3 regions of the Azohydromonas lata genome follow, and region 3 is predicted to be linked to each of the others. Evidence: predicted binding sites of a transcription regulator. Region 3 holds the regulator's gene; each other region holds the start of a gene.

Region 1 (10,320 bases), on a different contig from region 3:
TCGACTTGGCATGTCACGACTGCAGCCGCCGGCAGCGCGCCTTGTTGGATGGATGTGCCGCGCCTTCATGTGCCGATGGATGGGCGCTGCAGCCTTGCTGCCACTGCGGGTCAACGCAGTTGGATACGCAGGCCCAACTGCCCTATCTCGTCAAGCAGCCGTTGCGAAGGCGGTGGCGCCATGTGCGGTTCAGGCTGCAACCAGCGGCGTCGCTGCAGGGTCCACTGTCCAACACCTGTGCCGCGTAGCGTCCGCGCCATCTCTAACAGGTCCAAGTCGTCGAGCAGCCCAGGATCGAAAGTCGTGCGGACTTCGACCTCCACGCCGCTGCCCGCCACGAGCGTGAGCGCGTCGAGCCCGGCTCTGGCACTGCCCGGAACGCCGGTGATGCGGTCGTGGGCCGCCTCACCGGCCTTGAGATCCAGACCGATCCAATCCACTTGGGGCAGCACCGAAATCAGCCGTCGCGTGTGGATACCCGCCGTATGTAGACCCACCTGAAATCCCAAGTCCCGGACCTGCGTGATGGCATCGCCCAGGCCCGGATCGATGGTGGGCTCTCCGCCGCTGAACACGACACCGTCAAGCAGGCCGCGACGGTGCTCCAGGAACACCAGGATGTCGCGCCAGTGCGGCGTGCCTTCCGGCCGTTGCCGCGGCTGCAGGCCAGGGTTGTGGCAATAGCCGCATCGCCATGGGCAGCCTTGCACAAACACTACCGCACACAGCTTGCCCGGCCAGTCGGTCGTGGAAAATGGCTCAAAGCCGCCCACCAAGAGTACTTCAGACACCGGAATGCACTGTCGTGCGTGCCTGCGGCGGCTCGGCGAAGTAGAGGCGCTCGTTGAACTCGCCTTGCTTGCCGATGTTGAACGACGCCACGGGGCGGTGATAGCCCATGACACGCGTCCAGACCTCGCAGCGCTGGCGTTCGTGTTCGGCCAGTTGAGGGTGGGCTGTGGTCGAAAGATGGTTGCTCATGAAAACTCCTAGGTGGGGTCGTGAAAGAGTCGGTCGGTCAGGCGGTTTCAGCAGCCGCCGCTCGGGCCTTGCGCGCAAGCGCCTGCTCATCGCATTCGGGGCAGTAGGCGTGCTCGCCGGCCAGGTAGCCATGAGTCGGGCAGATCGAGAAGGTCGGCGTGATGGTGATGTAAGGCAGCCGAAATCGCATGAGCGCGCGCCGAACCAGCTCGCGGCATGCAAGGGCTGACGAAACCCGCTCACCCAGATACAAATGGAGGACGGTGCCACCCGTGTACTTGCGCTGCAACGCTTCCTGACGCTGCAAGGCGTCGAAGGGATCGCTCGTGAAGCCCACGGGCAGCTGCGACGAATTGGTGTAGTACGGTTGCTCGGCCGTGCCTGCTTGCAGGATGCCGGGCAGGCGCTTGCGATCTTCCTTGGCAAAGCGGTAAGTGGTGCCTTCGGCCGGCGTAGCCTCCAGGTTGTAGAGATGCCCGGTTTGCTCCTGCAGCTGCACGATGCGCCCACGGATATGGTCGAGGTAGCGCAAAGCGAGCTCCTCGCCCCACGGCGTGGTGATGTCCTCGGCGTCGTCCGTGAAATTGCGGATCATCTCGTTGAGGCCGTTGACCCCCACCGTGGAAAAGTGGTTGCGCAGGGTGCCGAGATAGCGCTTGGTGTAGGGAAACAGGCCGTTGTCAATGAGACCCTGGATGAGCTTGCGCTTGATCTCCAGGCTCTCGCGCGCCAGCTCGATGAGCTCGTCGGTGCGTCGCAGCAGTGCCGGCTCGTCGCCCGCGTACAGGTAGCCCAGCCGCGCGCAGTTCAGCGTGACCACGCCCAGCGAGCCAGTCTGCTCGGCAGAGCCGAACAGGCCGTTGCCGCGCTTGAGCAACTCGCGCAGGTCCAGCTGAAGGCGGCAGCACATGGAGCGCACCATGTGCGGATCGAGGTCGGAATTCAGGAAGTTCTGGAAGTACGGCAATCCGTACTTCGCGGTCATCTCGAACAGCGCCAGCGTATTGGGGTGCTCCCAGTCGAAGTCGCGGGTGATGTTGTAGGTCGGGATGGGAAACGTGAACGCCCTGCCCTTGGCGTCGCCCTGCATCATCACGTCGATGTAGGCACGGTTGATCAGGTCCATTTCGTCCTGCAGGTCGCCATAGCAGAACGGCTGCTCCTGGCCACCGATCACCGGCACCTGCTCGCGCAGGTCCTGCGGACAGGTCCAGTCGAACGTCAGGTTGGTGAAGGGCGTCTGTGTGCCCCAGCGGGAGGGGACGTTGAGGTTGTAGATCAGCTCCTGCATGCACTGGCGCACCTGCTCATAGGACAGAGCGTCCTTGCGCACATAAGGCGCGAGATAAGTGTCGAAGGAACTGAACGCCTGGGCGCCCGCCCACTCGTTTTGCAGCGTGCCGAGGAAGTTGACGATCTGGCCTACGGCGCTGGAGAGATGGCGCGGCGATCCTGCCTCGACCTTGCCGGGCACGCCATTGAGGCCCTCGTGCAGCAGCGTGCGCAGCGACCAGCCGGCGCAGTAGCCCGACAGCATGTCCAAGTCGTGGATGTGCAGGTCCGCTTCCCGGTGGGCCAGCCCAATCGCAGGCGGATACACATGATTGAGCCAGTAGTTGGCAATGACCTTGCCCGAGACGTTGAGGATCAACCCGCCCAGCGAGTACCCCTGGTTGGCATTGGCCTGCACCCGCCAGTCCTGCCTCGCCAGGTATTCATTGACCGAGCGCTCGACGTTCACGGCGGTGGCACGGTCCAGCCGCAGGGCGCGATGCTGCTCGCGGTAGACGATGTAGGCGCGGCTGGTGGCGAAGTGGCCCCGTTCATTGAGCACGCGCTCCACCTGGTCCTGGATGTATTCAATGCTGGCCACGCGTCTTGCCAGCCGTGCCACAACCTGGCTGGCCAACTCCGTGGCTTGCAGGGCGTCGTACTCGCCAGTGGCCGCTCCGGCACATGCCAGCGCGCGCTCGATCTTCGAGGCGTCAAAGGCCACGAGTTTCCCTTCGCGCTTGACGACAGCTACGGGCGCGCAGGTACAGCCGTCTTCCTGAGGCAGTGAGGCGATGGAGTCAATCATACTGATGCGCTAGATGTATGGTCTGCAGCTGGTTTAAAACACTACGGATAGTGTCCCTGTGGAGTCACCAACCCGAGGTTGACCGGGGTCAGACATTGGCGAACCTGCAGGCTCGACACCTTGGTTCGGCAACGCGTTGAGCCCTTCGGTGTGGTTTTGAGAAACACCAGCAGTACGGCAAGAAGCCGGCTCGACACTCCATAAATCCAGAGTCGCGACTGTAATTTTTCTGTGTATGGTTGCGAAGTTAAACGATTACACAACCCAGGTTGAAGCTGCGGCGGGTCGCCATGGCAGGCGTGTTGCGTCCCGCACGAAGTTTTCCTCGTTGCCGAAGGGCCTTTTTTCCATCAGGCTATTCATTGCTCGTGTCTTGAACTGCTTCAAGGACAACGTTTGTACCGTTGCTACGATGCGTTTCGTCGTCAACGTCATTGGCTCCGAAACCAGTCCAGGCTGTGTTCGGACCAGGCGCGACGGCGTTGTCCTCCTTCTTGGGCGTCCACCCTTCGCCCCGGATGTTTTCTTAGGCCGGCCAAGTGCCGGCCTTTTTTCTAGGACGACGAGGACCGCGCCTCAGCCGGCAGCCCGCGCTCGGCGAGAGCACTGCTGTGGCACCTTCATCGACTGCAAGGAGGCCTTCCGTTGCCAGCCATTGACTGCCACGGGGCAGCGGCGCCTTCGCCACACTGGCCGCCGGGTGTGCCCCATGACGTGGTGCCACCAGCGACGCACCTGTTTTGCATTGTCGAGACCGCGGCGCGACGCCATCCGCACAAGCCCTTCATCGTGTGCGGCGACAAGGCATTGAGCTTCGCCCAGTTCCTCGCACAGGCCGATGTCCTCGCGGCTTGGCTGCAGCACGCCGCCGGCGTTGCGCGTGGCGACCGCGTCGTGCTGGCACTGCACAGCGGCCCGCACTGGGCGCTGGCCTGTTACGCCATCCTGCGTGCCGATGCGGTCGTGGTGCCGCTGCATCCGGGCGCCAGCGAGCAGGAGCAGCACGAGCGCTGCGCGGATAGCGGCGCGAAGGTCGCCTTCGTGACAGCCCATGGCCCGCCATGGAGCCCGGCACTGGAGCACGTCATCGTCGCGCCCACGGGCGACGACACGTGCGGATCCGCGGCGGAGGCATGGCCATGCCGCAGGCCGTCGCGCAGCAGCTCAAGGCGCGCACGGGGCTGGACTACATCGAAGGCTACGGTCTGTCGGAAACCATGGCCGCCACGCACCTGAACCCGCCACACCGTCCCAAGGCGCAGTGCCTGGGACTGCCGCTGTTTGGCGTCGACGCACGCGTCATCGATCCGCGCACGCTGCGCGAGGTGCCCCCCGGTGCCAGCGGCGAGATCGTCGTCCACGCGCCGCAACTCATGCGCGACTACTGGCGCCAGCCGCAAGCCGATGCCGCGGCGTTCATGTGCATCGAGGGCAAGCGCTTTTTGCGCACCGGCGACTTCGGCCGCGTGGACGAAGAGAGCTACTTCTTCATGACCGACCGGCTCAAGCGCATGATCAACTGCGGTGGCCTCAAGGTCTGGCCGGCCGAGGTCGAAGCGCTGCTGTACCGCCATCCCGCGGTGCAGGAAGTTTGCGTGGTGGCCACGCCGGACGCGCGCCGCAGCGAAGCGGTCAAGGCCTTGGTTGTGCGCCGCACCAGCTCTGCCGACGTGGACAAACGTGCGCTGATGCACTGGACACGACAGCACCTGGCCGCCTACAAGTGCCCACGTGTCGTGAAGTTCGTGGCCTCGCTGCCGCGTTTGGACTCGGGCAAGCTGCTGTGGCGCGTCTTGCAGGACCGCGAGTTCCTGCGCGCCGAGTCAGGCAGGGAGACTGCGTGAAGCCTTCCTATGCGGAGTTGATCATGCAACCGCCGTGACTCCACGGTCACGCTGGCGAGGGCGGCGCCCGAAAGCCGCATCGCCCTGGTTTCGAATGCGCCGGCGGCTCTCATTCACGCTCAACGCATGGCGAAGCTGCGCAGCTGGAAATGGCGTCGGGTCATCGAGCAAGCCCATCTTTCGTTGGGCAGGGCTGCGTGCGTGGCGAAGCGGTATACCGCACCGGCGGGCCGCTCGCTGCACAGGAGGCTGCAGTGCAGCGTTGGCGACCTGCTGCGCTAGCAGTCGGGCGCCCGAGACAAGTGAGCCCGACATGCACGTGCTGGAGACGCAGCGGCTGGCACGCCACCCGATGCAGCAGGGCGCTGCACGGACTACGCCAGCAGCGCGTCGCTCACCACCTCGAAGTCAACGCGCTCCAGCCGCGCCTGAGCGACCAACTGGCGCAGGTACTGGCGCAGCGCCTGTACCCAGGCCTGCTGCTGCTGTGTCTCGTCGCCGGTGTCCGGCAGCTTCAGCTCCCGCTCCAGCAGCGTGTCGATGGCCAAGCCGGCCGTCGTGCTTAGGCTGCCGTCGAGATAGGGCACGTCGCGGGCGTCGAGCAAGCCATCGCGCTGTGCCGCCTGGCGCAGCAACTCGAAAGTCACGCGCTGGCGTAGTTCCTCTTGGGGCGGGCACCAGTCCGGCGCGTGCAACGCAACACCGTTGACGCGCGCCACCGGGGCTGCCGGGTCCACGGTCAGCGCGCTCACCGTCTGCCCCTGTCGCGAGCGCCCGCCGCCGCTACAGCCACAGCCACAACCGCCACTCGAACCACCGCCACATCCACTCATGACATCCTCTTGATCGTCGTCGAACCGCGCCGGGCTTGATGCTGCCGGGGCATGGAAGTGTCGACGCATCGTGGCCGCCGCGACATCCTCCCATTGGCCTGCCGGTGTCGGCTGATGGAAGGATGGCAGCGCATCGCACCACTACTACGCAAGGAGGATGGACTCGGGATTTCCGCCTTGAGCTCGCCCCCAGCCCGCACCAAGGCTGTTCGTGTCAATGAAGCGGCACGGCGCGGATTGGTCTGTGAGCGATGCCCCTGGCCGCATTCGCAATTCCTTGAGCGTGCGGGCGTTGGCCTCTGCCACCGGCTGGACCAAGGCCTGCTCCACGCTGGCCAGGCATGGCGCCACGGTTGTGCTGCTGCCCAGCCGTCTCGCAGGTGAGCCGGCGTGGACGAGATCGCACATGCAAGACCTCTGACTGGCTCAAAGCGTGCCGCCATCTGGCACCAGCTTTAAACCTCAGCAGCGGCAACGTCGATCCTCGACGCCAGCCTTCCGCTCAGCGTTGATAAGTGCTGGTGAACTTAGCCTTGCCCAAGGCGTTGGCGTTGACCATGAAGCCGGCCAGGCTTGCGGTGGCGGTGGCGGTGGCCTTGGGCGGCAACTCCAGCTTGTCGAGCTTCAAGGCGTAGACGGTGAAGTGGTAGCGGTGTGCCGGGTAGCTCTCCGCATAGGACTGGCCGGTAAAGCGCACGTAGGGCGTGATGCCGTCATTGGGGTTCAGGTCCACCAGTTCGTAGCGCAGAGCTTGGCAGCCCTTCGTGCTGCAGGAGGCTCGGCGGCGGCCATCGCGCAGCGCCTCAGCAGCAGCACCCTTGCTCCTTGACACCAGCAACTCCCTGCGCATCAAACAGCAGCGCCGTGGCCGAACCAACGCTTTAAGAACGGCCACGCGCCGGCGTAGCGCCTCCTCCATGGCCTTGCACGCCGCGAGAGCGGCGATCACGGCTAGGAAGCCGCGCTTGTGATCTTCACCAGCGCCTCCATGCGCGCGTTGTTTTCCACTGCCTTGAGTCAAGCAGAGGGCTCAGAAGGCTTATAAGGTACGAAGAGGCCGCCACAGCGGGCAATTTCTGGAAAGATCTGGAAAGATCTGGAAGAAGGAAAAGAAGACGGCCTTTGTAAAAGTGTAGTCGCTTGCACAAGGATAGGAATATGGAGCTTCGGGACCATTCGATCATTGAAAGCTGGCACGCTCATGTGTATTTCGATTCAGCCAGTCGATCTAAGGCTTGGGCGCTCCGTGAGGCGATCGACATAGAACTCGCTAGCCAAGTGGAAATTGGCCGTTTTCATGAAAAACCTGTTGGTCCGCACCCTATGTGGAGCTATCAGCTGGCGCTCTCACCGGGAAACTTTTCGCAGGTCATTAGCTGGCTCGCGCTAAATCACGACACATTGGATGTGTTCGTGCATCCAAACACAGGCGATGAACTGCGTGACCATCGTGACTCGGCGCTTTGGCTGGGCAAGTCCTATGAACTCAATTTGGCAGCGCTCGGCAGTTGATTGGGGCTCAAAGCGGCCCAACTCTAATGCGCCAAAGCGCAGGGGAAATCGAGAGTGGTCAGGCCGAACCGAAGGCTACGGAACTGCAGGGGACCCCGGAAAGCTTGATTCCTGACCGCGCCGGTACCAGTGCATGGAATTTATTATGTCAGTTCGTTAAGCGCCGCATAGCGGCTCGGTAGTGATACGTCAGTGCTCCGCCTATTTGGACTTATTTCCTACTTCCGTGCTGACTACGAGCATTACGTCAACTGCTCCGTAATAATCTGGTTTGGCAAGAGGTGCTTCGCGCACAAGCACGACGGCAGGACAGACAAGGGTCACTGGTTCAACCATACCCGCCGGTTACTTCCTGCTTGCCCTGCGCGAGCTCCCATAGCATCGACCACGGGTAGATGCCTCGCTCGTGCCCGTCGCTGAAGCGCAGCTGCAGGGCATAGTGGCCAACTGGCTCCGCGCCGGTGAGCTCTACGCGCTGCCTGGCTTCAGGGCCGGTGCTGGCTAGGGTCACCGCGCGGCATCCGGCACAGCGGCAGGCCGCCCGCAGCGTGCCGGCATCGAGAGCCGTGTCCCGGTCGGGCCAGCGCAGTCGCAGCTGATCGGGGCTCAGTTCGATGGTCACGGGCGCAGCGGCACTCATGCGCCTGCAAGCGGGGCCAACCGCGTTAGCGCCAGGCGCGCGGCCTTGCGCACTTCGGGGTCCGGGTCGGCCTCGGCCACGTGCAGCGCCACCGCTGCCCGCGCGTCGCCAATCTCACCCAGTGCGATCGCGGCCTCCTTGCGCAGGTTGCCGGCCGGGTGTGCCAGTGCCTCGGTGAGTACCGGCAGCGCGTCGCGCGAGCGCAGCCGCCCCAGGGCGCGCGCGGCCCGCAGCCGTACCTGCCAGTAGTCATCCTCCATTGACGCGCACAGTGCCCGGATCGCGGCGGGGTCCTCCGGGCGCAGCTTGCCCAGCGTGGTGGCCGCTTCTTCCCGTACCGGCCAAGTCGCATCGTTCAGTGCCGCAAGCAGGGCCGGCAGCACAACAGCCAGCTCGTCCGGGCCGGCTAACCCCAGGGCCCCGGTGGCGGCGCGGCGTACCTCGGCATCCGCATCCTCGACCGCCGTACGCGCCAGCAGAGGCAGCGCGAGCGCGTGCCGGAGCCAGCCCAGCACGCCGATGGCTTCGCGCCGCACCGGGCCTTCAGGCCGCTGCAGCGCGGCCAGCGCCGGCGCTGCCGCCGTGTCCAGGCGCAGCTCCCGCAACCCGCGCAGCGCCGCCGCGCAGGTGAAAGCGTCCGCATGCCACGCGTGCTGCACCAGGCCCGCCGCCGTGGCGGGATCGCGCAGCTCCGCCAGCGCCTGCGCGGCGGCCTCGCGTACGGCCGCCTCGTCGGTGAGCGCCTGCGCCAACGCTTCGACCACGTCGGCGTCGTCCCAGCCGGCCAGGGCGCGCGCGGCCTCGGCGCGCAGTGCCGCCTCGGGGTCGCTGCGCAGCCGCTGCGCCAGCGCGGGCAGCAGCGCCTCGTCGCCCAGGTCGGCCGCCTCCAGCAGCGCCACGCGGCGCTCGGAGGGGTCCTCGCTGACCAGGCGGCGCAGCAGCTCCGCGTACTCAAAGGAATTGTTAAAGGCAGGGGCAGTCATTGGCATCAGGCGGCGTAACGGGCAACAGGCCGGGCAGCGCCCAGCGGCGAGAGGCGGTCGAGGGCTGGAGCGCCGGCACCGGCATCAGGGCGCAGGAGCTCCAGGCAACGGCGCTTGAGCGCCACGAAGGCAGGGTCAGTCAGCAGGCTCGCGTGGCGGGGGCGTTCAAACGGCACTGGCAGCTCCTCGACGATGCGCCCGGGCCGCGGGCCCAGCACCAGCACTCGATCGGCCAGGAACAGCGCCTCATCGATGTCGTGGGTGACGAAGACGACGGTGGTACGCAGGAGCGCCCACAGCTCCAGCAGCAGTTCCTGCATGCGCGAGCGCGTGAGCGCATCGAGCGCGCCGAAGGGCTCGTCCATGAGCAGCACGCGCGGCCGGTTGACGAGCACCCGCGCGATTTCCACGCGCTGCTGCATCCCGCCGGAGAGCTCGCGAGGGTAGCGGTGCGCGAAGCCGGACAGGCCCACGAGTGCCAGCATCTCGGCGGCTTGCTCCTGCCGCTGCATGCGCGGCACGCCCTTCATCTTCAGACCGTAGGCCACGTTGTCGAGCACCGTCTTCCACGGAAACAGCGTGTGCTGCTGGAACACCAGGCCGCGCTGCGGGTCCGGTCCCGCGATGGGCTGACCGTCAAGCGTCAGGCGCCCGCGCGCGGGTTGCAGGTGCCCGGCCAGGGCGCCCAGCAGTGTGGACTTGCCGCAGCCCGAGGGGCCGAGCAGGCACACCAGTTCGCCGGGCTCGGCCGCCAGCGACACGTCGTGCAGCACTTCGAACCGGCCCGCGCCCGTGCCGAGCTCGATGCTCACGCGCTCCACGGCGATGCGCCCGCCATGCGGAGTCGGCACGGCCGTCATTGCGCCGCTCCCTGCGGCCGGTGCCACGGCATGAGCCGCTCGCCGGCGCGGCGGATGATCGCGCTGCTGCCCATGCCCAAGGCGCCGATGAGCAGCATGCCCACCACGATGCCGGCGTAGTTCTGCACGGTGTAGGACTCCCAGGTGTAGTAGCCGATGCCGAACTGACCGGCAATCATCTCGGCGGTGACGAGGCAGAACCAGCAGGTGCCCATGCCGATGGACAACCCCGTGACGATGCTGGGCGCCGCGCTTGGCGCGATGACCTCGCTGAAGAGGCGCCAGCCGCGCGTGCCCAGGCTGCGCGCCGAGGCCACGAGCCTTGCGTCGACCGACTCCACGCCGTGGATGGTGTTGAGCAGGATCGGAAACAGCGCGCCCACGAAGGTGATGAACACCATGCTGCCCTCGGACGACGGGAACATGAGGATGGACAGCGGGATCCACGCCACCGCGGGAATGGGCCGCAGCACCTCCAGCGGGGGCAGCAGGAAATTGCGTGCCCAGCGCCAGCGCCCGACCGCCAGACCCAGCACCACGCCCAGCACGGCCGCGATGCCAAAGCCCAGCCCCACGCGCAGCAGGCT
Region 2 (10,320 bases), on a different contig from region 3:
CACCTTGGCGTAGACGTCTATGAGCCGCTGCGTGAACTCGTTGGGGTGGCTGGTGGTGTAGCGGATGCGCTCTATGCCGGGGATCTCGGCCACGTACTCGATGAGCAGCGCGAAGTCGGCGATCTCGTCGCCGTCGCCCATCTTGCCGCGGTAGGCGTTGACGTTCTGGCCCAGCAGCGTCACTTCCTTGACGCCCTGGTCGGCCAGGCCCGCCACCTCGGTGAGCACGTCCTCGAAGGGGCGGCTCACTTCCTCGCCGCGGGTGTAGGGCACCACGCAATAGCTGCAGTACTTGGAGCAGCCTTCCATGATGGAGACGAAGGCCGAGGCGCCTTCCACGCGCGCGGGCGGCAGGTGGTCGAACTTCTCGATCTCGGGGAAGCTGATGTCCACCTGCGGGCGCTTTTGCTGCTGGCGCGCCTGGATCATCTGCGGCAGCCGGTGCAGGGTCTGCGGGCCGAACACCATGTCCACGTAGGGCGCGCGCTCGATGATGGCCGCCCCTTCCTGGCTGGCCACGCAGCCGCCCACGCCAATGAGCACGCCCTTTTGCTTGAGGTGCTTGACGCGGCCCAGGTCGGAGAAGACCTTTTCCTGCGCCTTCTCCCGCACCGAGCAGGTGTTGAAGAGGATGAGGTCGGCCTGCTCCACGTCGTCCGTGGGCTCGTAGCCTTCGACGGCCTGCAGCACGTCGGCCATCTTGTCCGAGTCGTACTCGTTCATCTGGCAGCCGAAGGTGCGGATGAAAACTTTCTTGGCGCTCATGAGGATCCTTCAGCGCAAGGCGCTGGCATGTGATCCGGATCCATGCGCGAGACGGCGGCTCGCCCCCTGGTCATCTCAAGGGAGGCGCCGGCACAGCGGGCATGGTGTAGATCCAGGGGCTGTGTGGGATGCGGGCCTGAGGGCCCGCGGGCGAAAGGCGAAATTTTAGTCGGCCGCCACCAGGCGGGCCGGCAGCAAGCCACGCAAGGCATTGCAGACGATCAAAGATTCAGCGCGCGCCAAATCCTCACGCCGCAGGCTGCGCTCGGCGGCGTCGAGCTGTCCCATCGCCACCTCGCGCATGACGCCCGGCAGCGCGCCGTCGCCCAAGGGCGGCGTCCACCAGCGGCCATCGAGCTGGACGAAGACGTTGCTGCGCCCGCCTTCAATCAAATGGCCTTGCGGTGTGAAGAACAGCGTGTCGAAGGCGCCGGCCTGCTCCGCCGCACGCACGCCGGCGTCGTAGCGCGCGCGCAGCGTGGTCTTGTGGGCCGACAGCGGGGAGGGCGCCAGCGGCTCCCCGGCCAGCAGCAGGCCCGCGGGGCCGCCAGCCAGGGGCGCCAGCGGCGCCTGCGTCACGCCGAGCTGGCCGTCATGGCCCAGGGCCAGGCGCACGCGGTGCGGCACGTCGGCGGGCAAGGCGCAGAGCGCGGCATCGAGCCGGCGCCGCGCCGCCTGTTCGTCCAGCTTGAAACCCAAGGCCTGGGCGCTGCGGCACAGCCGCGCGAGGTGCCTGTCCAAATGCCTGAAGCCCTGCGGCTGCTGCGCGAACAGGGTTTCGAACAGCTCGAACTCGTGGCCCAGCCCGGTGGCAAAGCGGGCTTTGAGCCGGCACTCCTCGAATTCGGCGACGGCGTCGCTGTCCAGCACGATGCCCGCGCCCACGCCCATGCGCACGGGACGCAGGCCGCCTTCGCCTTGCGGGCCCAGCACCAGCGTGCGTATGGCCACCGAACAGCAGAAGTCGCCGCAGGCGGCATCGCCGCGTGGCGCATCCAGCCAGCCTATGGCGCCGCAGTACAGGCCCCGCGGCGTGCTTTCCAGCCCGGCGATCAGCTCCATGGTGCGCAGCTTGGGCGCGCCGGTGATGGAGCCGCAGGGGAAGGTGGCGCGCAGCAGGGCGGGCAGGTCCAGCCCCGGCAGCGCGCGGGCCTCAATCGTGGACGTCATCTGCCACACCACGCCGTGCGGCTCCACGGTGAAGAGGGCGGGCACGCGCACCGAGCCGGTTTGGGCGATGCGGCCCAGGTCGTTGCGCAGCAGGTCCACGATCATCAGGTTCTCGGCGCGGTTCTTGGCGTCCTGCGCCAGCGCCAGCGCCGCGGTCGCGTCCGCCTGCGCGTCAGGCAGACGCGCGGACGTGCCCTTCATTGGGCGCGCCGTCAGCCGTCCCTGCTCGTGGCGCAGGAACAGCTCCGGCGAGCACGACAGCACGCTGGTGCCGTCCTCCAGTTGTATGAAGGCGCCGTAAGGCACGCTCTGGCGCTGGCGCAGCCGGCGGTACAGCCGCAGCGGCTCGCCGTAGGCTTCACCGGTGAGCCGGTAAGTGAAGTTGACCTGGTAACTCTCGCCGGCGCGTATGGCCTCGTGGATGCATGCGATGGCGGCGTCGAAGGCCTGGCGGTCCAGGCTGGGCTGCAGCGGCAGCAGCCCGGCGGTGGGCAGATCGGCTGCCAGGGCCGCGTCCTGCCCGGCCAGCCAGGCCTGCACCTCGTCGCTGCTCAAGCGGCGCAGCTCGCGGAACATCAGCAACCGCAGGCAGGAGGCGTCGCCGGGGGGCAATGCCTCCTGTCCGGCGTTCAGCAGCTTGGCGCCCCATTCGTAGTCCACCAGCAGCACGGCGTGCAGCCCGGCGCGCAGGTCGGACTGGGCCGCGGCGCACACGGCGTCCAGCGTGCGTGGGTCGGTGCAGCGGTGCTCGCGCACGAGATCGGCGTAGAGCCGGCTGCGCGGCGCCGCGTCCGACGCGGTGCAATCGTCGAGCAGTGCGAAAGATGAGAAAAACTTCATGGCGCTGAGCATGCCCGTTGCTGCATCTTTGCTTTGAACTCTCGCCTGTGCCCGCCGTTCGCCCAAAGCGAAAAGCCCTGCAGGCTTGTGGCCTGCAGGGCTTCGTGTTTGGTGGCGCTTCAGGGATTCGAACCCCGGACCTGCGGATTATGATTCCGTCGCTCTAACCGACTGAGCTAAAGCGCCTGCGAGACCGCCATTCTATCGATATTTTTAACTTCGACGCAAGCCCCTTAGCGAATTCATCAGACAATTTCTTCATGTTCAGCTTTTTCAAGAAGAAGGCGCCCCCGCCGCCGGCCGAGCCGCAGGTCATTCCTGAAGCTTCGCCCGCTGCCGCTGACGCGCCTGTCGTCCCGCCGGCCGCCGAGGCTCCGGCGGCGCGCAGCGGCTGGTTCGGTGGACTGTTCGGCAAGTCCGAGGCCGAACCCGCCCCCATATCGGCGCCTGCGCCCGCGCCGGTCGAGCCCGCCGCCGAGCCGGAGATCATGGAAACCGCCGAGAAGCCCACCGCCCCGCGCGCGGGCTGGATGGAGCGTTTGAAGCTGGGCCTGCGCAAGACCGGCAGCGGCATCGCCCAGGTCTTCACCGGCACCAAGATCGACGAGGACTTGTACGAGCAGCTCGAAGAGGCGCTGCTCATGGCCGACGCCGGCGTCAAGGCCACCGAGTTCCTGCTCAAGGACCTCAAGCGCCGCGTCAAGGACGCCAAGGCCAGCGACCCCGCGGCCGTCAAGGCGCTGCTGGTGGACGCCATCGCCGAGCTGCTGGCGCCGCTGGAAAAGCCGCTGGCCATTGGCGAAGCGTCGCCCACGGTGGTCATGGTCGTGGGCGTCAACGGCGCGGGCAAGACCACCAGCATCGGCAAGCTCACCCGCCACCTGGCCGACGCCGAGCAGCGCGTGCTGCTGGCCGCGGCCGACACCTTCCGTGCCGCGGCGCGTGAGCAGCTCGCCGTGTGGGCCGGCCGCAACCGCGTGGAGATCGTGAGCCAGGAAGGCGGCGACCCGGCCGCCGTGACCTACGACGCCGTGGTGGCCGGCCGCGCACGCGGCTGCGACGTGGTGATCGCCGACACCGCGGGCCGGCTGCCCACGCAGCTGCACCTGATGGAAGAGCTCAAGAAGATCCGCCGCGTCATCGCCAAGGCCCAGGCCGACGCGCCGCACGAGGTGCTGCTGGTGGTGGACGGCAACACCGGCCAGAACGCCCTGGCCCAAGTGAAAGCCTTCGACGAGGCGCTGCAGCTCACGGGCCTGGTGGTCACCAAGCTCGACGGCACCGCCAAGGGCGGCGTGTTGGCCGCCATCGCGCGCGAGCGCCCCGTGCCGGTGTACTTCATCGGCGTGGGCGAAAAGCTGGAAGACCTGGAAACCTTCAACGCCCGCGAGTTCGCGCAGGCGCTGCTGGGCTGACGCAGCCGCTGCGGCAACAGGGCCCAGTCACATAGAGAAGAGGGCGGGTGCCTCGCGGCGCCCGCCCTCTTTGTCTTGTGCCTTCGCGTGACGCGCGTCAGCCGCCCATGCCCGGCGGCAGCATGCCCTTGAGACCCTTCATGCCGCCCATGCGCTTCATCATCTTCATGAGGCCGCCGCCCTTCATCTTCTTCATCATGCCCTGCATCTGCTCGAACTGGTTGAGCAGCTTGTTCACCTCGTGCACCTGCACGCCTGCGCCCGCGGCGATGCGGCGCTTGCGGCTGGCCTTGATGAGCTCGGGCTTGCGCCGCTCCAGCGGCGTCATGGAATTGATGATGCCTTCCATGCGCCGCACGTCGCGCTCGGCGCGGTCCATGTCGGCCTGGCCGGCCTTGGCGGCGATCTGGGCCGGCAGCTTGTCCATCAGCCCGGACAGGCCGCCCATCTTCTTCATCTGGCTGATTTGGGCCAGGAAGTCGTTGAGGTCAAAACCGTCGCCGCTCTTGACCTTGGCGGCGAGCTTCTGCGCCGCATCCAGGTCCACGCCCTTCTGGACTTCCTCGACCAGGGCCACGATGTCGCCCATGCCCAGCACGCGCCCGGCGTGGCGCTCGGCATCGAACACCTCCAGCCCGTCGATCTTCTCGGACACGCCGGCGAACTTGATGGGCGCACCCGTGACCTGGCGCACCGACAGCGCCGCGCCGCCGCGGGAGTCGCCGTCCAGCTTGGTCAGCACGATGCCGGTGAGCGGCAGCGCCTCCTTGAAGGCGCGCGCGGTGTTGATGGCGTCCTGGCCCTGCATGGCGTCCACCACGAACAGCGTCTCCACCGGCTTGAGCGTGGCGTGCAGGTCGCGGATCTCGGCCATCAGCGCTTCGTCGATGGCCAGGCGGCCGGCCGTGTCCACCAGCAGCACGTCGAAGTAGTGGCGCCGCGCGTGGTCCAGCGCCGCCAGCGCGATGTCGCGCGGCTGCTGGTTGGGCGCGGAGGGGAACCACTCGGCGCCGGCCTGCTTGGTCACCGTCTTGAGCTGCTCGATGGCGGCGGGGCGGTAGACGTCGGCCGAGACGGTGAGCACCTTCTTGCGGCGGCGCTCTATGAGGTGCTTGGCCAGCTTGGCGGTGGTGGTCGTCTTGCCCGCGCCTTGCAGGCCCGCCATCAGGATCACCGCCGGCGGCTGCGCGGCGAGGTTGATGTCGGCCACGCCCTCGCCCATGGTCGCGGCGAGCTCCTTGTTGACGATGCCCACCAGCGCCTGGCCGGGGTTGAGCGAGCCCACCACCTCCTGGCCCAACGCCTTCTCTTTGACGCGGGCGATGAAGTCGCGGACGACGGGCAGCGCCACGTCGGCTTCGAGCAGTGCCATGCGCACCTCGCGCAACATGTCCTGCACGTTGCTCTCGGTGATGCGGGCTTGGCCGCGCATGGTCTTGACCAGGCGTGACAGACGGTCGGTAAGGGCAGAGGCCATGGCGGGGAGGGCGGCTGTAGCGCGCCGGGAGGCGCTGGCCGCGAAAGTACACTGTTCGTATGATTTTATCGTCCGGCCCTGCCGCGGCTTCCGTCGCATGGCCTTGGCTGCCCGCGTTGGGCGCCGTGGTGGCCTACCTCATCGCCCTGATGCCTGCGCCCGATGGCCGCCGGCTGCACACGGCTGCGCTGCAGTTGGGCTGGGTGCTGCACGGTGTGGCGCTGGCGCTGGAGATAGGCGCCGTGGGCCGCGAGCCGCCGGGCGTGCGCTTCGGTTTCGGCCCGGCGCTGTCGCTGACGGTGTGGTTCGTGCTCGCCGTGCACGCGGTGGAAAGCCGCCTCTTCTCGCTGCCGGGCGTGCGGCGCCAGCTCGCCACGGTGGGTGCGCCGGTGGTGCTGCTGGCCGCGGCCTTTCCAGGCGAGATACGCCTGGACGAAAGCGGCTCGGCCTGGATGCCGCTGCACTGGATGCTGGGCATCGCCTCCTATGGCCTTTTTGGCGCCGCGGTGCTGCACGCCATGCTGCTGGACCGCGCCGAGCGGCAGATGCGCCTGAAACTCATCCCGCCGCAGGGCGGTGGCGGCCCGTTCGGCCTGCCGCTGCTGCGGCTGGAGCGGCTGACCTTCCGCTTCGTCGAGGCCGGCTTCGTGGTGCTCAGCGCCGCGCTGCTGTTGGGCGCCTGGCTCAGCCCGCATTGGCGCTGGGACCACAAGACGGTGTTCTCGCTGCTGGGTTGGGCCACGTTCGCCCTGCTCATCAGCGGACGGCTGGCCTGGGGCTGGCGCGGACGGCGCGCCACCCGCTGGCTTTATGCGGGCGCTGCACTGCTGCTGCTGGCCTACATCGGCTCGCGCTTCGTGATGGAGGTGGTGCTGCACCGCACCGTGTGACGCCGTCGCCCTGCCGCAGCCCCGCGCCGCCGTTCCCGCCATGAACACACCGTCCGCCCCGCGCCTGCGTCCGGCCCTCGCCGCGAGGTCCGCACCATGCTGAAGTTCCTGCTGCTGATTGCCGTGGTCTTCGTGGTGCTGTGGGCCATGCGCCGCGCGTCCTTGCCGCCGCCGCCTGCGCCGCCGCGCCGCAACAGCCCGCCGCGGCTGGAAGCCATGGTGCGCTGCAGCCACTGCGGACTGCACCTGCCGCGCAGCGAAGCGGTGCTGGACGAGCAGGGCCGGGTGTTCTGCAGCGTTCCGCACCGCATCGCCGGTCCGCGCACGTCATGAGCGCCTGGGTGCCGCCGCCCGCGGACGGCGCGGCCTGGGAGCAGGGCTGGTACGCGGCGGCGCGGCGCTGCCCGTCGCCCAACTTCGGCCCGCGCCCCGCGGGCGTGAGCATCGACCTGGCGGTCATCCACTCCATCAGCCTGCCGCCTGGCGTCTATGGCGGCGACGCCATAGAGCGCCTTTTCACCAACCGGCTGGACTGGGATGCCCATCCCTATTTCCAGCAGATACGCGGCTTGGAAGTGTCCGCGCACTTCCTGCTGCGCCGCGGCGGCGAGCTGCTGCAGTTCGTCTCCTGCGATGCGCGCGCCTGGCATGCGGGCCGCTCCGCCTGGCGTGGCCGCGACAACTGCAACGACTACTCCATAGGCATAGAGCTTGAAGGGCTGGAGGGCGAGCACTTCACCGCCGTGCAGTACCGCCGCCTCGCCCGCCTGCTTTGGGCGCTGGCGGCACGCTATCCCTTGAGCGAAGCCACGGGCCACGAAGACGTCGCGCCCGGCCGCAAGCACGACCCCGGCGCCGGCTTCAGTTGGCCGCTGCTGGAGCGCCTGAGCGGCTGGCAGGCACAAGGGCATTCGCTGCGCAGGCCCGCCTGAATCCTTGTCCGAATTCGGTTTCCCACGCAACCTCCCGCGTCCGCTGCGGCGGTTCTCGCGCGCCCACTGCAAGCCGGATGCCGTTTTGGGCAAGCCATCACGCAAGCGTGGCAATTTGGTGACTTTGGCTTTTCCGACACTAGATGTAGTGGTCTAATACGTCTCTGCACCCCACAGGTAGTGTCCGCTATCCACCAGCGGCCCACCGGTTATCCACAAGTTTTTGCACACGCCCCGGCTCGCAGGCCCTTGATGCCTGGGCATCGCCGCGGCGGCTGTGGAGCCTTTGCCCGGCCGCAAGCCACAGGCTTGCGGCGGCGCAAGGCTCTCTTGACCAGAAGGAAAGACATGAGCGCACCTGAACTGCACACCCCCACGGACGCCGAAGGCGTCTTCATCGGCGAGACCTCTGCGCCGGCAGCGCGCGAGACCTACGAGGGCTACCAGATCATCCGGCGCAACGGGGCGGTGGTCGCCTTCACGCCCAGCAAGATCGCGGTGGCGTTGATGAAGGCCTTCCTGGCCGTGCGGGGCAGCCAGGGCGCGGCCTCGGCCAGCGTGCGCGAGACGGTGGATGCGCTCACCGAGGCCGTGGTGCGCTCGCTGCTGCGCTCGCGCCCGGCCGGCGGCACCTTCCACATCGAGGACGTGCAGGACCAGGTGGAGCTGCAGCTCATGCGCGGCGGCCACCACGACGTGGCCCGCGCCTACGTGCTCTACCGCGAGCGCCATGCGCAGGAGCGCGCCCAGCGCGCCGCCGCCGCGGCAGCCGCCGCCCAAGCCGCGGCCGCCAAGCCCGTGCTGCACGTGACGGAGGACGGCCAGCGCGTGCCGCTGAACGAGGCGCGCCTGCACGCCCTGGTCGAGTCCGCCTGCGCGGACCTGGGGGCCGACGTGCTGCCCGCGCCCATCCTGGCCGAGACGCACCGCAACCTCTACGACGGCGTGCCCATGGAAGAGGTGCACAAGGCCGCCATCCTGGCCGCGCGCACCCTCATCGAGAAGGAACCCGGCTACACCCGCGCCACCGCCCGTCTGCTGCTGCACACGGTGCGCAAGCAGGTACTGGGCAGCGAGGTCACGCATGCCGAGATGGCCGCGCGCTACGCCGAGTACTTCCCCGGCTTCATCGCCAAGGGCGTGAAGGCCGAGCTGCTGGACGAGGCGCTGCTGGGCTTTGACCTGGCCCGCCTGGGCGCCGCGCTCAAGGCCGATCGCGACCTGCAGTTCGACTACCTGGGCCTGCAGACCCTGGTGGACCGCTACTTCCTGCACATCGACGAGCAGCGCATCGAGCTGCCGCAGGCCTTCTTCATGCGCGTGGCCATGGGCCTGGCGCTGGGCGAGAAGACCAACCGCGAGGCGCGCGCCATCGAGTTCTACGACGTGCTCTCCAGCTTCGACTTCATGAGCAGCACGCCCACGCTGTTCAATGCCGGCACGCGTCGCTCGCAGCTCTCCAGCTGCTACCTGACCACCGTGTCCGACGACCTCGAAGGCATCTACGAGGCGCTCAAGGAAAACGCGCTGCTGTCCAAGTTCGCCGGCGGCCTGGGCAACGACTGGACCAACGTGCGCGCGCTGGGCTCCTACATCAAGGGCACCAACGGCAAGAGCCAGGGCGTCGTCCCCTTCCTCAAGGTGGTCAACGACACGGCCGTGGCCGTCAACCAGGGCGGCAAGCGCAAGGGCGCCGTGTGCGCCTACCTGGAGACCTGGCACCTGGACATCGAGGAGTTCCTGGAGCTGCGCAAGAACACCGGCGACGACCGCCGCCGCACCCACGACATGAACACCGCGAACTGGGTTCCGGACCTGTTCATGCAGCGCGTGATGGAAGGCGGCCCCTGGACGCTGTTCTCGCCCTCCAACTGCCCGGACCTGCACGACAAGTTCGGCAAGGCCTTCGAGCAGGCCTACGTGGCCTATGAAGCCATGGCCGACCGCGGTGAGATCAAGCTCTTCAAGCGCATGGCCGCCCGCGACCTGTGGCGCAAGATGCTCACCATGCTGTTCGAGACCGGGCATCCCTGGATCACGTTCAAGGACGCCTGCAACGTGCGCAGCCCGCAGCAGCACGTGGGCGTGGTGCACTCCTCCAACCTGTGCACCGAGATCACGCTCAACACCGGCCCCGACGAGATCGCCGTGTGCAACCTGGGCTCGGTGAACCTGGCGCACCACGTCAAGGACGGCGGCATCGACCATGACAAGCTGCGCAAGACCGTGCGCACGGCCATGCGCATGCTCGACAACGTCATCGACATCAATTACTACGCGGTGGAAAAGGCGCGCCGCGCCAACGAGCGCCACCGTCCCGTGGGCCTGGGCGTGATGGGCTTCCAGGACGCGCTCTACCAGTTGCGCACCCCCTACGCCAGCCAGGCAGCGGTGGAGTTCGCCGACCGCTCCATGGAAGCGCTGTGCTACTACGCCTACTGGGCCTCCACGGAGCTCGCGGCCGAGCGCGGGCACTACTCCAGCTACGACGGCTCGCTGTGGAGCCGCGGCATCCTGCCGCTGGACACGCTCAAGCTGCTGGCCCAGGAGCGCGGCGGCTACATCGAGGCCGACACGGCCTCCACCATGGACTGGGACGCGCTGCGCGAGCAGATCAAGGCCCACGGCATGCGCAACAGCAACTGCGTGGCCATCGCCCCCACGGCCACCATCTCCAACATCATCGGCGTGGATGCCTCCATCGAGCCCTGCTTCGGCAACCTCTCGGTGAAGTCCAACCTGTCGGGCGAGTTCACCGTCATCAACGAGTACCTGGTGCGCGACCTCAAGGCGCTGAACCTGTGGGACGACGTGATGCTCATGGACCTCAA
Region 3 (10,320 bases):
GAAATAGATCCTGCTGCCGTCGGGGGTGAAGACGGGCTCGGTGTCGATGGCCGAGCTGGTGGTGAGGCGCCGCGGCTCGCCGCCGTTGCGGCTGATGAGGTGCAGTTGCGAGCCGCCCTCGCGCGAGAGCGTCACCGCGAGCTGGCTGCCGTCGGGCGACCAGGCCGGGGCGCTGTTGGTGCCGCGGAAGTCGGCCACCTTGCGCCGCGCGCCGCTGGAGATGTCCTGCACCCAGACCACGGCCTTGCGCGTCTCGAAGCTCACGTAGGCCAGCTCGCGCCCGTTGGGCGACCAGGCCGGCGAGATGATGGGCTCCGGGCTGGCCAGCGCCACCTGTCCGCCCTCGCCGTCGGCGTCGGTCACGCGCAGCGTGTAGCGGCCCGCGGCGCGGGTGACGTAGGCGATGCGGGTAGAGAACACGCCCTTCTCGCCCGTGAGCCGCTCGTAGACGGCGTCGGCCACGCGGTGCGCGGCCAGGCGCAGGTCCAGGGCCTGCACGGCGAAGGCCTGGCCGCCCAGGTCCTCGCCCTTGACCACGTCCCACAGCTTGTGGCGCACGTCGAAGCGGCCGTCGGCCAGGCGGCTGACGGAGCCCGCCACCAGCGCGTCGACGTTGCGGCCCTTCCACTCGTTCATGACGGGCGTCGAGCCCTCGTCCAGCGCGCCGGGCGCTTCGGAAGCGCGGAACAGCCCGCTGCGCTCCAGGTCGGCGCGCACGATCTCGCTGATGGGCTGGCCGCCCAGCTTCTCGTCGCGGAAGCGGCCGATGGCGAGGGGAATCTGCGTGGCGCCGACGCCGCTGATCTCGACACGGAACTGCGCCAGCGCCGGTGCGCAGGCCGTCGCGCCCAACGCGGACAACACGGCACGCCGGCGCCAGCTCGGGGCGCGCAAAGCAACAGGTGTGGACATGAAGAAGGCAGGCAGCCAAAAGCGCAGGATTCTAGGCAAGCGCCGGACCGGGGCCGGCCGCGCCAAGGTCATCGGACGCAAAAGCGCAATTCGGAGTCGCCATGAGATCGACGCCGAACGGTGGCGCCGGATGACGACGCAACGCCGCGCCGCGGCCCTGCGGGCGGCGGGCGTCGCGGGCCGCTCAGCCCGCCCTCACCGCGGCCCGCTCCATGCGCCCGCCATGGGCCGCCTGGGCGCCGAACAGGCCGCCGGGCAACTGGAACGCGGCCACGGCCTCGACGAGCTGCTCGGCCTGGCGCTGCAGGCTGCCGGCCGCCGCGGCGGATTCCTCCACCAGCGCGGCGTTCTGCTGCGTGGTGCGGTCCAGCTGCGTCACGGCCTCGTTGATCTGGCCGATGCCGTCGGCCTGCTGGTTGGTGGCGCTGTTGATGTCGGCGATGAGCTGGCGCACGCGCTCCACCTGGCCCACGATCTCGCCCATGGCCTGGCCGGCCTGGTCGGCCAGCGCGCTGCCGGCCTGGGCCTTGGTCAGGCTCTCCTCGATCAGGCCCTTGATCTCCCGGGCCGCGCTGGCCGAGCGCTGCGCCAGCGTGCGCACCTCGCCGGCCACCACCGCGAAGCCGCGCCCGGCGTCGCCCGCGCGCGCGGCCTCCACCGCGGCATTGAGCGCCAGGATGTTGGTCTGGAAGGCGATGCCGTCGATCAGCCCGGTGATCTGGGCGATCTTGTGCGAGGCGTCGTTGATCTCGCGCATCGTGCCCACCACCTGGCCCACCACCTCGCCGCCCTTGGAGGCGGCGCGGCTGGCATCGCCGGCGAGCTGCGTGGCCTGCTGCGCCGTGTCGGCGCTGGTGTGCACCGTGGCCGACATCTGCTCCATGGAGGCGGCCGTCTGCTGCAGGCTGCTGGCCTGTGCCTCGGTGCGCTGCGACAGGTCGGCGTTGCCGCCGGCGATCTGGCGCGAGCCGGTGGCGATGAGGTCCGTGCAGCTGCGCACCGAGGACACCACGCGCGCCAGGCTGCCGTTCATGGTGCCCAGCGCCCGCAGCAGCCGGCCGACCTCGTCGCGCCCGCCGCCCTCGATGCGGTTGTCGAGCTTGCCCGCGGCCACGGCCTCGGCCAGGGCCAGCGCGTGGGCGATCGACCCGCTGATGCCGTGCGTGACGGCCCACATGATCCACAGCCCAAACAGCAGCAGCCCGGCGGTGGCGCCCAGCAGCACCGCCAGCGCCTGGCGCGCGCTGCCGACGCTGTGCTGCAGCTGCGCTTCGAGCTGCTTGAGCGAGGCGTCGATGAGCGTGAACTGCTGGTCGATCACGCGCGTGATGCCGGCGCTGAACTCCGCCGCGGGCTGGGTCAGCGCCTCGGCGCGCACGATGCGCTCGTCCACCAGCTTGACGCCCTCCTCGGCGGCGGCGCGCGCCGCCGCCAGCGGTGCGGCGATGGCCTGGCCCAGCGCGGCGTCGCGCTGCCCGGCCAGCGCCAGCGCCTTGGCGGCGTCCTCGGCGTGGTGGCGCGCCAAGACCATCAGCATGTCCACGCGCGCCTTCTGCTCCGGCGTGGCCTCGCCCTTGACCAGCAGCCGCACGCCCTGGGCACGCGCCTGGCCCAGCGCCTCCGTCAGGCGCGGCAGGTGCGTGAGCACGCCGAGCTGCAGGAAGTAGCCCGGCGCATCCGGGTGCAGCACGATGCCGCTGGCATTGGCCACGTCTTCCAGCAGCGCCAGCTCCCGCCCAATCAGCGCGGTGTGGCGGGCGAAGCTCTGCGGGCCCTCCACGCGCTGGCCGCTCACGTCGGCCGCCAGCGCCTGCCAGTCGCGCTCGATCTCGCCCACCGCGCCGGCGAGCCCGTCGTTGCCCAGCGTCGCCACCGAGGCCCTGGCCTGGCCCAGCGCGCGCTCCACCAGCGCCTGCTTCTCCTGCCGCGCCGCGGCCACCGAGGCGTCGCCACCGAGCACGGCCGCCGACTGGCCGCGGTGCTGCTGCGTGAGCTGGATCAGGCCCAGCAGGTCGCGCGCGGGCGCCATGCCCGCGAGCTCCGACTTCGCCAGGCCCAGCTGTTCCAGGAAGGTGTTGACCGCCAGCACGCACGGCAGCAGCGCCATCAGCGCCGCCACGGCGCCGATGAGCATGAACTTGTGGGCCAACTTCAGGTTGGCGAGGAACTGACGCATAAGCGCTCTCCGCGGGAGGTTTTTCGAGTTCGGTACGGGTTTGGCCCAGTATCCGGGCTGGCCATTTCGTCCAGCGCCCCGGTGGATGGGCAGTTGATCGGCGGTTGATGCGGGTCAAGACCGGAGCGTGACCAAATTCCCGCGCCGGGCGTCGGACGGGCAGCCGCGGCGCCTCCGCTACACTGACGGTCCGCGCGACTGGCGATAAGGGGCTGCACCGCAAGCCCCGAGGTGGAGGACCACCGTGGAGCGCGGGCGGTTGAAGGGCACTTGATCCGGTGTCCGCAGCCGTTTCAAGCCGTTCGCCTGGGCAGCCCTTTTGTCCGTGCCGCCGCGTGCCGGACACCGGGACCTCCACACGCATTGCTGAGGACTGCCATGTTCGACCGCACCCAATCCACTCTTGCCAACGTCGACCCCGAGCTGTTCGCCGCCGTCCAGGACGAGAACCGCCGCCAGGAAGAGCACATCGAGCTCATCGCCAGCGAGAACTACACCTCGCCGGCCGTGATGCAGGCCCAGGGCTCGCAGCTCACCAACAAGTACGCCGAGGGCTATCCCGGCAAGCGCTACTACGGCGGCTGCGAGCATGTGGACGTGGTGGAGCAGCTGGCCATCGACCGCTTGAAGCAGCTCTTCGGCGCCGAGTACGCCAACGTGCAGCCCAACTCCGGCTCGCAGGCCAACCAGGGCGTGTTCTTCGGCCTGCTCAACCCCGGCGACACCATCATGGGCATGAGCCTGGCCGAGGGTGGCCACCTCACGCACGGCATGCAGCTCAACATGAGCGGCAAGTGGTTCAAGGTGGTGAGCTACGGCCTCAACGCCCAGGAAGACATCGACTACGACGCGATGGAGCGCCTGGCCCACGAGCACAAGCCCAAGCTGATCATCGCCGGCGCCTCGGCGTTTGCGCTGCGCATCGACTTCGAGCGCTTTGCCAAGGTCGCCAAGGCCGTGGGCGCCTACTTCATGGTGGACATGGCCCACTACGCCGGCCTGATCGCCGCGGGCGTCTACCCCAACCCCGTGCCGCATGCCGACGTGGTGACCTCCACCACGCACAAGAGCCTGCGCGGCCCGCGCGGCGGCATCATCCTCTGCAACGACGAGGCCATCGCCAAGAAGATCAACAGCGCGATCTTCCCCGGCATCCAGGGCGGCCCGCTGATGCACGTGATCGCCGGCAAGGCCGTGGCCTTCAAGGAGGCGCTGTCGCCGGAGTTCAAGGCCTACCAGCAGCAGGTGGTCAAGAACGCCGCGGCGCTGGCCGAAACGCTGGCCGCGCGCGGCCTGCGCATCGTCAGCGGCCGCACCGAGAGCCACGTGATGCTGGTGGACCTGCGCCCCAAGAACCTCACGGGCAAGGAAGCCGAGGCCATCCTGGGCGCCGCGCACATCACGTGCAACAAGAACGGCATCCCCAACGATCCGCAAAAGCCCATGGTCACCAGCGGCATCCGCCTGGGCTCGCCGGCCATGACCACGCGCGGCTTCAAGGAAGAGGAAGCCCGCCTGACGGCCAACCTCATCGCCGACGTGCTGGACAACCCGCACGACGCCGCCACCATCGAGCGCGTGCGCGAGCAGGTGAAGGCGCTGACCGCGCGCTTCCCCGTCTACGGCGGCTGATCGTTTGTCATTGAGTTGAGGCGGCGGCCGGCGGTGCAGTGCACCGGCCGGCCGTTTGCTTCGTTGCACACACACTTTCAAGGCCCACAGGCTCCCATCCCCCATGCGATGCGTCTTTTGCAGCCACGGCGAGACGCAGGTCGTCGAGACCCGCGAAACCGACGACGCCGTGCGCCGGCGCCGGCGCTGCCTGGGCTGCGAGCGCCGCTTCACCACCTACGAGCGCGCCGAGATCACGCTGCCCGCCGTGGTGAAAAAGGACGGCTCGCGCGTGGAATTCGACCGCGCCAAGCTGCGCGCCTCCATGCAGCTCGCCCTGCGCAAGCGCCCGGTGGGCATCGAGCAGGTCGAAGGCGCGCTGGAGCGCATCCAGGAGCACCTCCTGCAGGACGGGCAGCGCGAGGTGTCCACCTCCCGCCTGGGCGAGCTGGTGATGCGCGAATTGCAGAAACTCGACAAGGTGGCCTACGTCCGGTTTGCTTCGGTATACAGAAGCTTCAAGGACGTGGACGAGTTTCGACAGATTATTAAAGATATTTAAGGCAGCCCCCTGCGGCGGATTTGCCGCATTCGCCGATCTATATTCATTCCGCAATCCATTCGAACAAACCCTTTCCCGCTTGATTTTCCTGCCGCCACCGGTTCATTCCTCCCATGTGAATTCACCATGCCGCCGAATAAATTGCGGCCATGGGAATACCAGCCTCGAATAAACCCGCAGTTTCCAAGCCGCGCGGCCTGAGCCTGGTCGAGATACTCGTCACGCTGGCGGTGCTGGCCATTGCCGTGGGCGCGGCGCTGCCCTCCTTTTCCGCCATGGCCGAGAACCGCCACCTGCAGGGCACGGCGGCGCAGTTCGAGGCCGACGTGGCCTATGCGCGCAACGCGGCCGAGCTGCGTTCGCAGACCGTGCGCCTGAGCTTTCTGGCCGACGCCGTCGACGCCCGCTGCTGGCTGGTGCACGTCGGCGAGCCGCAGGGCTGCCGCTGCGACGCCGCCACCGGCGCGGCCGCCTGCGACGCGCCCACGCAACTGCTGCGCGCCTACGTGCTCGGCGCCGACACGCCGCTGCGCCTGTCGAGCAACGCGCCGTCGCTGCGATTTAGCGCGCCGCGCCACACCGTCACGCCCTCGGCCTCGCTGACGCTCACGGCACGCAGCGGGCGCGGCGTGAAGGAAATCGTGAGCGTGGTCGGCCGCGTGCGCGGCTGCTCCCCCGACGGCGCCGTGCCGGGTTTCACGGCCTGCTGATCGCCGCCATGCACCGCCAGCCCCACACCGCCGGCATGACGCTGCTGGAGGTGCTGGTGGGCCTGGCCATCGGCCTCTTCGTCGCGGCGGCGGCCACGGCGCTGCTGCAGCAGTTCCTCTTCGACAACCGCCAGTTGCTGCTGCGCATGCGGCTGGAGCAGCAGATGCAGGCGGTGGCCGACGCGGCCGTGCACGAGCTGCGCCGCGCCGGGCATTGGGAGAAGGCGCAGTTGGGCGTCGCCGACAACTTCGACTTCGCCCGCGCCAACCCCTATGCCGCGCTGGACGACGCCGAAGCGGAGCGCCCAAGCGACGGCATCCGCTTTTCCTGGTCCGGCGGCGGGGCGGAGGCCGACCCCAACGGCGTGAGCCAGGCCGAGGCCACGGGGCTGCGCCTGGTGGAGGGCCAGGTGAAGCAACTCAAGGGCGGCAACTGGCAGCCGTTGACCGATGCGGCCTTCATGACCGTCACCGCCTTCGAGGTGACGCTTCACCAGCGCGCGCTGGACCTGGAGCGCCACTGCGAGCGCCCCCGCCCCCAAGGCAGCTGCGCCACGGGCGCCGGCCGCATCTGCCCGCCGCGGCTGCTGAAACGCGACCTGGACGTGCGGCTGGAAGGCTTCGCCACGCGCGAGCCCACCCTCACCCACGCGCTCAACACCCAGGTGCAGTTGCGCAACGACGTGGTGGAGGGCGAATGCCCGCGCTGAAACGCCACCGGCGGCCGCCGGCGGCGGGGCGGTCCGCACGCCCGCGCGGCGCCGTTGCCCTGGTCACCGTGCTGCTGCTGTGCGCGCTGGCGCTGCTGGCCAGCCTGCACGCCCACCGCGCGCTGCTGGCCGAGCTGCGCGGCGCGCGCGTGCAGCAGCGCAGCGCGCAGGCGCACGAGGCGGCGGAATCCGGCCTGCAATGGGCGCTGGCGCAACTCAACGCCGGGCGGCTGGACGGCGCCTGCGCGCCCAGCAGCGACGCCGGCGCGCAGCGGCTGCGCGAGCGGCTCATCTTTTCCCTGGCCGGCCTGCGGCTGTCGCCCGCTTCGGAGGCCGACGGCCAACCCAGCCGGGCCGGCTGCACGCTGGATGCCGACGGCGCCTGGGCCTGCGCCTGCGGCGGCAGCGGCGCGCCGGCATCGGCGCTTGAAACGCCCTCCTTCAGCGTGCAGGTGGCCGCGGGCCCGCGCGCGGACCTGATGGCGCTGCGCTCGCGCGGCTGCCTGGGCTGCGGCGAGGGCGAGCTGGACGCGCAGGCGCCCGCCGAGTGGCTGCTGGCCCTGGTGCCGGCGATCACCGGCTTGCCGGCAGCGCCGCTGACCGTGCGCGGCACGGTGCGGCTGCCGGGTTTCAACTTGCGCCTGTCCACCCGTGAGCGCGATGCCCAGGGCCTGCTGCTGCATGCGGGAGGCGTGGTGGACGCTTCTTCCCTGCAGCCGGGCGAGGACCGTGCCCAGACCCTGCGCCTGGTGGCCGAGCGCGACCCCGAGCTGGCACGGCTGTCCGCGGGCCGGCTGCTGCACCGCCACCTGGGCCTGGACCCGCTGGACCTGGCGCGCGCGCCCGGCATGCAAATAGTGCGCTGCGACGGCGATTGCGCCGACGCCCTGCGCACCGCCGTCGACCGCGGCGCACAGGCGCTGTGGGTCGACGGCGACTTGTCGCTGCCCGCCGGCCTGACGCTGGGCAGCGTGGACGCGCCCGTGCTGCTGGCCGTGCAGGGCGCGGCGCGGCTGGGCCCGGGCGTGCGGCTGCACGGGCTGCTCGCGGCCGCGTCGCTGCAGTGGCATGCGCGGCCAGGCGGCGACTTCATCCGCGGCGCGGTGCTGGTGGATGGCGACTGCTGCGAGGGCAGCGGCGCGCCCGCCCTGGAGCGCGACGCCGCGCTGCTGCGCCGCCTGGCGCGCCAGGCCGGGCGCTTCGTCGCGGTGCCCGGCAGTTGGAAGGATTTCGAATGAAGCGACGCCAACGGTGCGGACGGTTCAAGCGCCAGCGCGGCATGACGCTCATGGAGGCGCTGGTGGCGGCCGTGGTGATGGGCATAGGCCTGCTGGCGCTGCTGCAGGCGCACCTGGCGCTGCACGGGCAGGCGGAGTCCGGCCGGCTGCGCCGCCAGGCCCTGGCGCTGGCGCAGCGCGAGCTGGAGACGCTGCGCGCCGCGCCCATGGCGCCCACGCAGGACGCCAGCCTCGACGCCGACCCGTTCACGTTGCAGCGCCGCGTGCGCGACGCCGGCACGGGCCTGCAAGCGGTCACGGTGCGCGTGGCCTGGACGGGCCGTGACGGCGTGGAGGACGCCGTGGCCCTGAACGCCCTGCTCGCGCCGCCAGACCCCGGCTTCAGCGGCACGTTGGCGCTGGCCGTGCCCGCCGTCACGCTGTTGCTGCCTTCGCCGTCCGCGGCCGCGCCTTCCAGCGCGCCTTGACTTCGGCTAACCCCGCGATCGTCCGGTTGGGCCGCGGCGCTGGGCACAATCCCGGGCATGAATTCCCCCACGGACTTTTCCGCCTTTGATGAGTTGGCCATGGCGCAGGCGCTGCGCCTGGCGCACGAGGCCATAGGCCTGTCCGAACCCAATCCCCGCGTGGGCTGCGTCATTGCCGGCGACGGCTGGCAAGTGCAAGGCTTCACGCAGGCTGCGGGCCAGGCCCATGCCGAAGTGATGGCGCTGCGCGCCGCGCAGGATGCCGGCCACGACGTGCGTGGCGCCACGGCCTACGTGACGCTGGAGCCCTGCGCCCACCACGGCCGCACGCCGCCGTGCTGCGACGCGCTGGTGGCCGCGGGCCTCTCGCGCGTGGTGGTGGCCGTGGGCGACCCGAACCCGCTGGTGGCCGGGCAAGGCATCGCGCGGCTGCGCGCCGCAGGCATACGCGTGGACGAGGGCCTGATGGCCGCGGCGGCGCGCGAGCTCAACATCGGCTTCTTCTCGCGCCAGATCCGAAAGCGCCCCTGGGTGCGCATGAAGATCGCCGCCTCGCTGGACGGGCGCACGGCGCTGGAGAACGGCGTGAGCCAGTGGATCACCGCCGAAGCCGCCCGCGCCGACGGCCACGCCTGGCGCAAGCGCGCCGGGGCCGTGCTCACCGGCATGGGCACGCTGCTGGAAGACGATCCGCGCCTGGACGTGCGCCTGGTGCCCACGGCCAAGCAGCCGCTGCGCGTGGTGGTCGATTCCCGGCTGGAGACGCCGCTGGGCGCCAAGCTGCTGCAGCCGCCGGGCGAGGTGCTGGTCTACGGCGCCGTGCCCAACGCCGAGCGCGAGGCCGCGCTGCGCGGCGCGGGGGCGGACGTCGCCTTCTGCCCCGAGAGCGGGCGCGGCAAGGTGGATTTACCAGCCATGCTCGCGGACCTGGCCGCGCGCGGCGTGAACGAGCTGCACGTCGAGGCCGGCCACAAGCTCAATGCCTCGCTGCTCAAGACCGGGCTGGTCGATGAGCTGCTGGTCTACCTGGCGCCCAAGCTGATCGGCCTGGGCCGCGAGATGGCGGCCTTTGGGCCGCTGACGACGCTGGCCGACGCACTGGAGTACGAGTTCCGCGAGTTCGAGGCCGTGGGCCGCGACCTGCGCATCCTGGCGCGCCCGCCCGGCCGCGGCGCGTTCTGACCTGCTTTCCTTCTGAACCTTTTTTCTACCCGTTCCCCGACCCTTTCCCCCAAGAGAGACACACCATGTTCACCGGCATCATCAGCGGCGTGGGCCGCATCAGCGACGTGCAGCCCCTGGGCCCGGACGGCACGCACGGCAAGCGGCTGCGCATCGAGCCGCCCGCGGGCTACCTGGACGACGTGGAGCCGGGCGACTCCATCGCCCTCAACGGCGCCTGCATGACCGTCACCGCCTTCGACAAGGCCGCGCCCTGGTTCACCATCGACATCTCCGCCGAGAGCCTGCGCCTGACGGCCGGCCTGGGCCAGACCGGCCGCGTCAACCTGGAAAAGGCGCTGCGCGCCAACGACCGGTTGGGCGGCCACCTGGTCAGCGGCCACGTGGACGGCCTGGGCGAGGTCACGCACTTCGCGCCCGTGGGCGAGTCGTGGGAGCTGCGCATCCGCTCGCCCAAGGAGATGGGCCGCTTCCTGGCCTACAAGGGCTCCATCACCGTCAACGGCGTGAGCCTGACGGTCAACCGCGTCACGGACAGCGACGCGGGCTGCGAGTTCAGCATCAACCTCATCCCGCACACCATCCAGGAAACGACGCTGGGCGACTTGAAGCCCGGCAGCGGCGTGAACCTGGAGATCGATCTGATTGCGCGGTATGTGGAGAGGATGTTGAGCGCGGGGAAGTAAAGGGCTGGGAGGCTCTGCTCAAGGCGGCCTGATCCGGCAATAAGCGCCGCGGGCGTTGGCTGCTTG

Evidence for each region. The regulator NrdR, encoded in region 3, represses ribonucleotide reductase genes. The targets are predictions, from matches to a motif close to CACNANATNTNGTG.
Region 1: SM757_RS15375 (ribonucleoside triphosphate reductase) is a predicted target of NrdR. The motif match lies at 3,101-3,114, and genes of this name have one in related genera.
Region 2: SM757_RS14695 (ribonucleoside-diphosphate reductase subunit alpha) is a predicted target of NrdR. The motif match lies at 7,627-7,640, and genes of this name have one in related genera.

The regions. Positions count from the first base shown of each region.
Region 1 is NZ_JAXOJX010000024.1:31,665-41,984, forward strand. It holds gene SM757_RS15365 (anaerobic ribonucleoside-triphosphate reductase activating protein) at 111-791, opposite strand; gene nrdD (anaerobic ribonucleoside-triphosphate reductase) at 784-981, opposite strand; gene SM757_RS15375 (ribonucleoside triphosphate reductase) at 1,019-3,061, opposite strand; gene SM757_RS15380 (AMP-binding protein) at 3,764-4,297, shown strand; gene SM757_RS15385 (AMP-binding enzyme) at 4,201-4,905, shown strand; gene SM757_RS15390 (hypothetical protein) at 5,280-5,657, opposite strand; gene SM757_RS15395 (YbhB/YbcL family Raf kinase inhibitor-like protein) at 6,241-6,570, opposite strand; gene SM757_RS15400 (DOPA 4,5-dioxygenase family protein) at 6,897-7,250, shown strand; gene SM757_RS15405 (DUF971 domain-containing protein) at 7,579-7,872, opposite strand; gene SM757_RS15410 (HEAT repeat domain-containing protein) at 7,887-8,873, opposite strand; gene SM757_RS15415 (ABC transporter ATP-binding protein) at 8,879-9,733, opposite strand; gene SM757_RS15420 (ABC transporter permease) at 9,730-10,320, opposite strand, start outside.
Region 2 is NZ_JAXOJX010000022.1:87,339-97,658, forward strand. It holds gene miaB (tRNA (N6-isopentenyl adenosine(37)-C2)-methylthiotransferase MiaB) at 1-765, opposite strand, end outside; gene pabB (aminodeoxychorismate synthase component I) at 931-2,775, opposite strand; tRNA gene SM757_RS14665 (tRNA-Met) at 2,885-2,961, opposite strand; gene ftsY (signal recognition particle-docking protein FtsY) at 3,036-4,190, shown strand; gene ffh (signal recognition particle protein) at 4,288-5,667, opposite strand; gene SM757_RS14680 (cytochrome C assembly family protein) at 5,727-6,557, shown strand; gene SM757_RS14685 (PP0621 family protein) at 6,654-6,890, shown strand; gene ampD (1,6-anhydro-N-acetylmuramyl-L-alanine amidase AmpD) at 6,887-7,489, shown strand; gene SM757_RS14695 (ribonucleoside-diphosphate reductase subunit alpha) at 7,838-10,320, shown strand, end outside.
Region 3 is NZ_JAXOJX010000015.1:72,226-82,545, reverse strand. It holds gene tolB (Tol-Pal system beta propeller repeat protein TolB) at 1-912, opposite strand, end outside; gene SM757_RS11550 (methyl-accepting chemotaxis protein) at 1,097-3,088, opposite strand; ZMP/ZTP riboswitch at 3,273-3,407, shown strand; gene glyA (serine hydroxymethyltransferase) at 3,467-4,720, shown strand; gene nrdR (transcriptional regulator NrdR) at 4,824-5,261, shown strand; gene SM757_RS11535 (GspH/FimT family pseudopilin) at 5,411-5,971, shown strand; gene SM757_RS11530 (prepilin-type N-terminal cleavage/methylation domain-containing protein) at 5,980-6,681, shown strand; gene SM757_RS11525 (hypothetical protein) at 6,669-7,919, shown strand; gene SM757_RS11520 (type IV pilus modification PilV family protein) at 7,916-8,386, shown strand; gene ribD (bifunctional diaminohydroxyphosphoribosylaminopyrimidine deaminase/5-amino-6-(5-phosphoribosylamino)uracil reductase RibD) at 8,444-9,568, shown strand; gene SM757_RS11510 (riboflavin synthase) at 9,634-10,254, shown strand.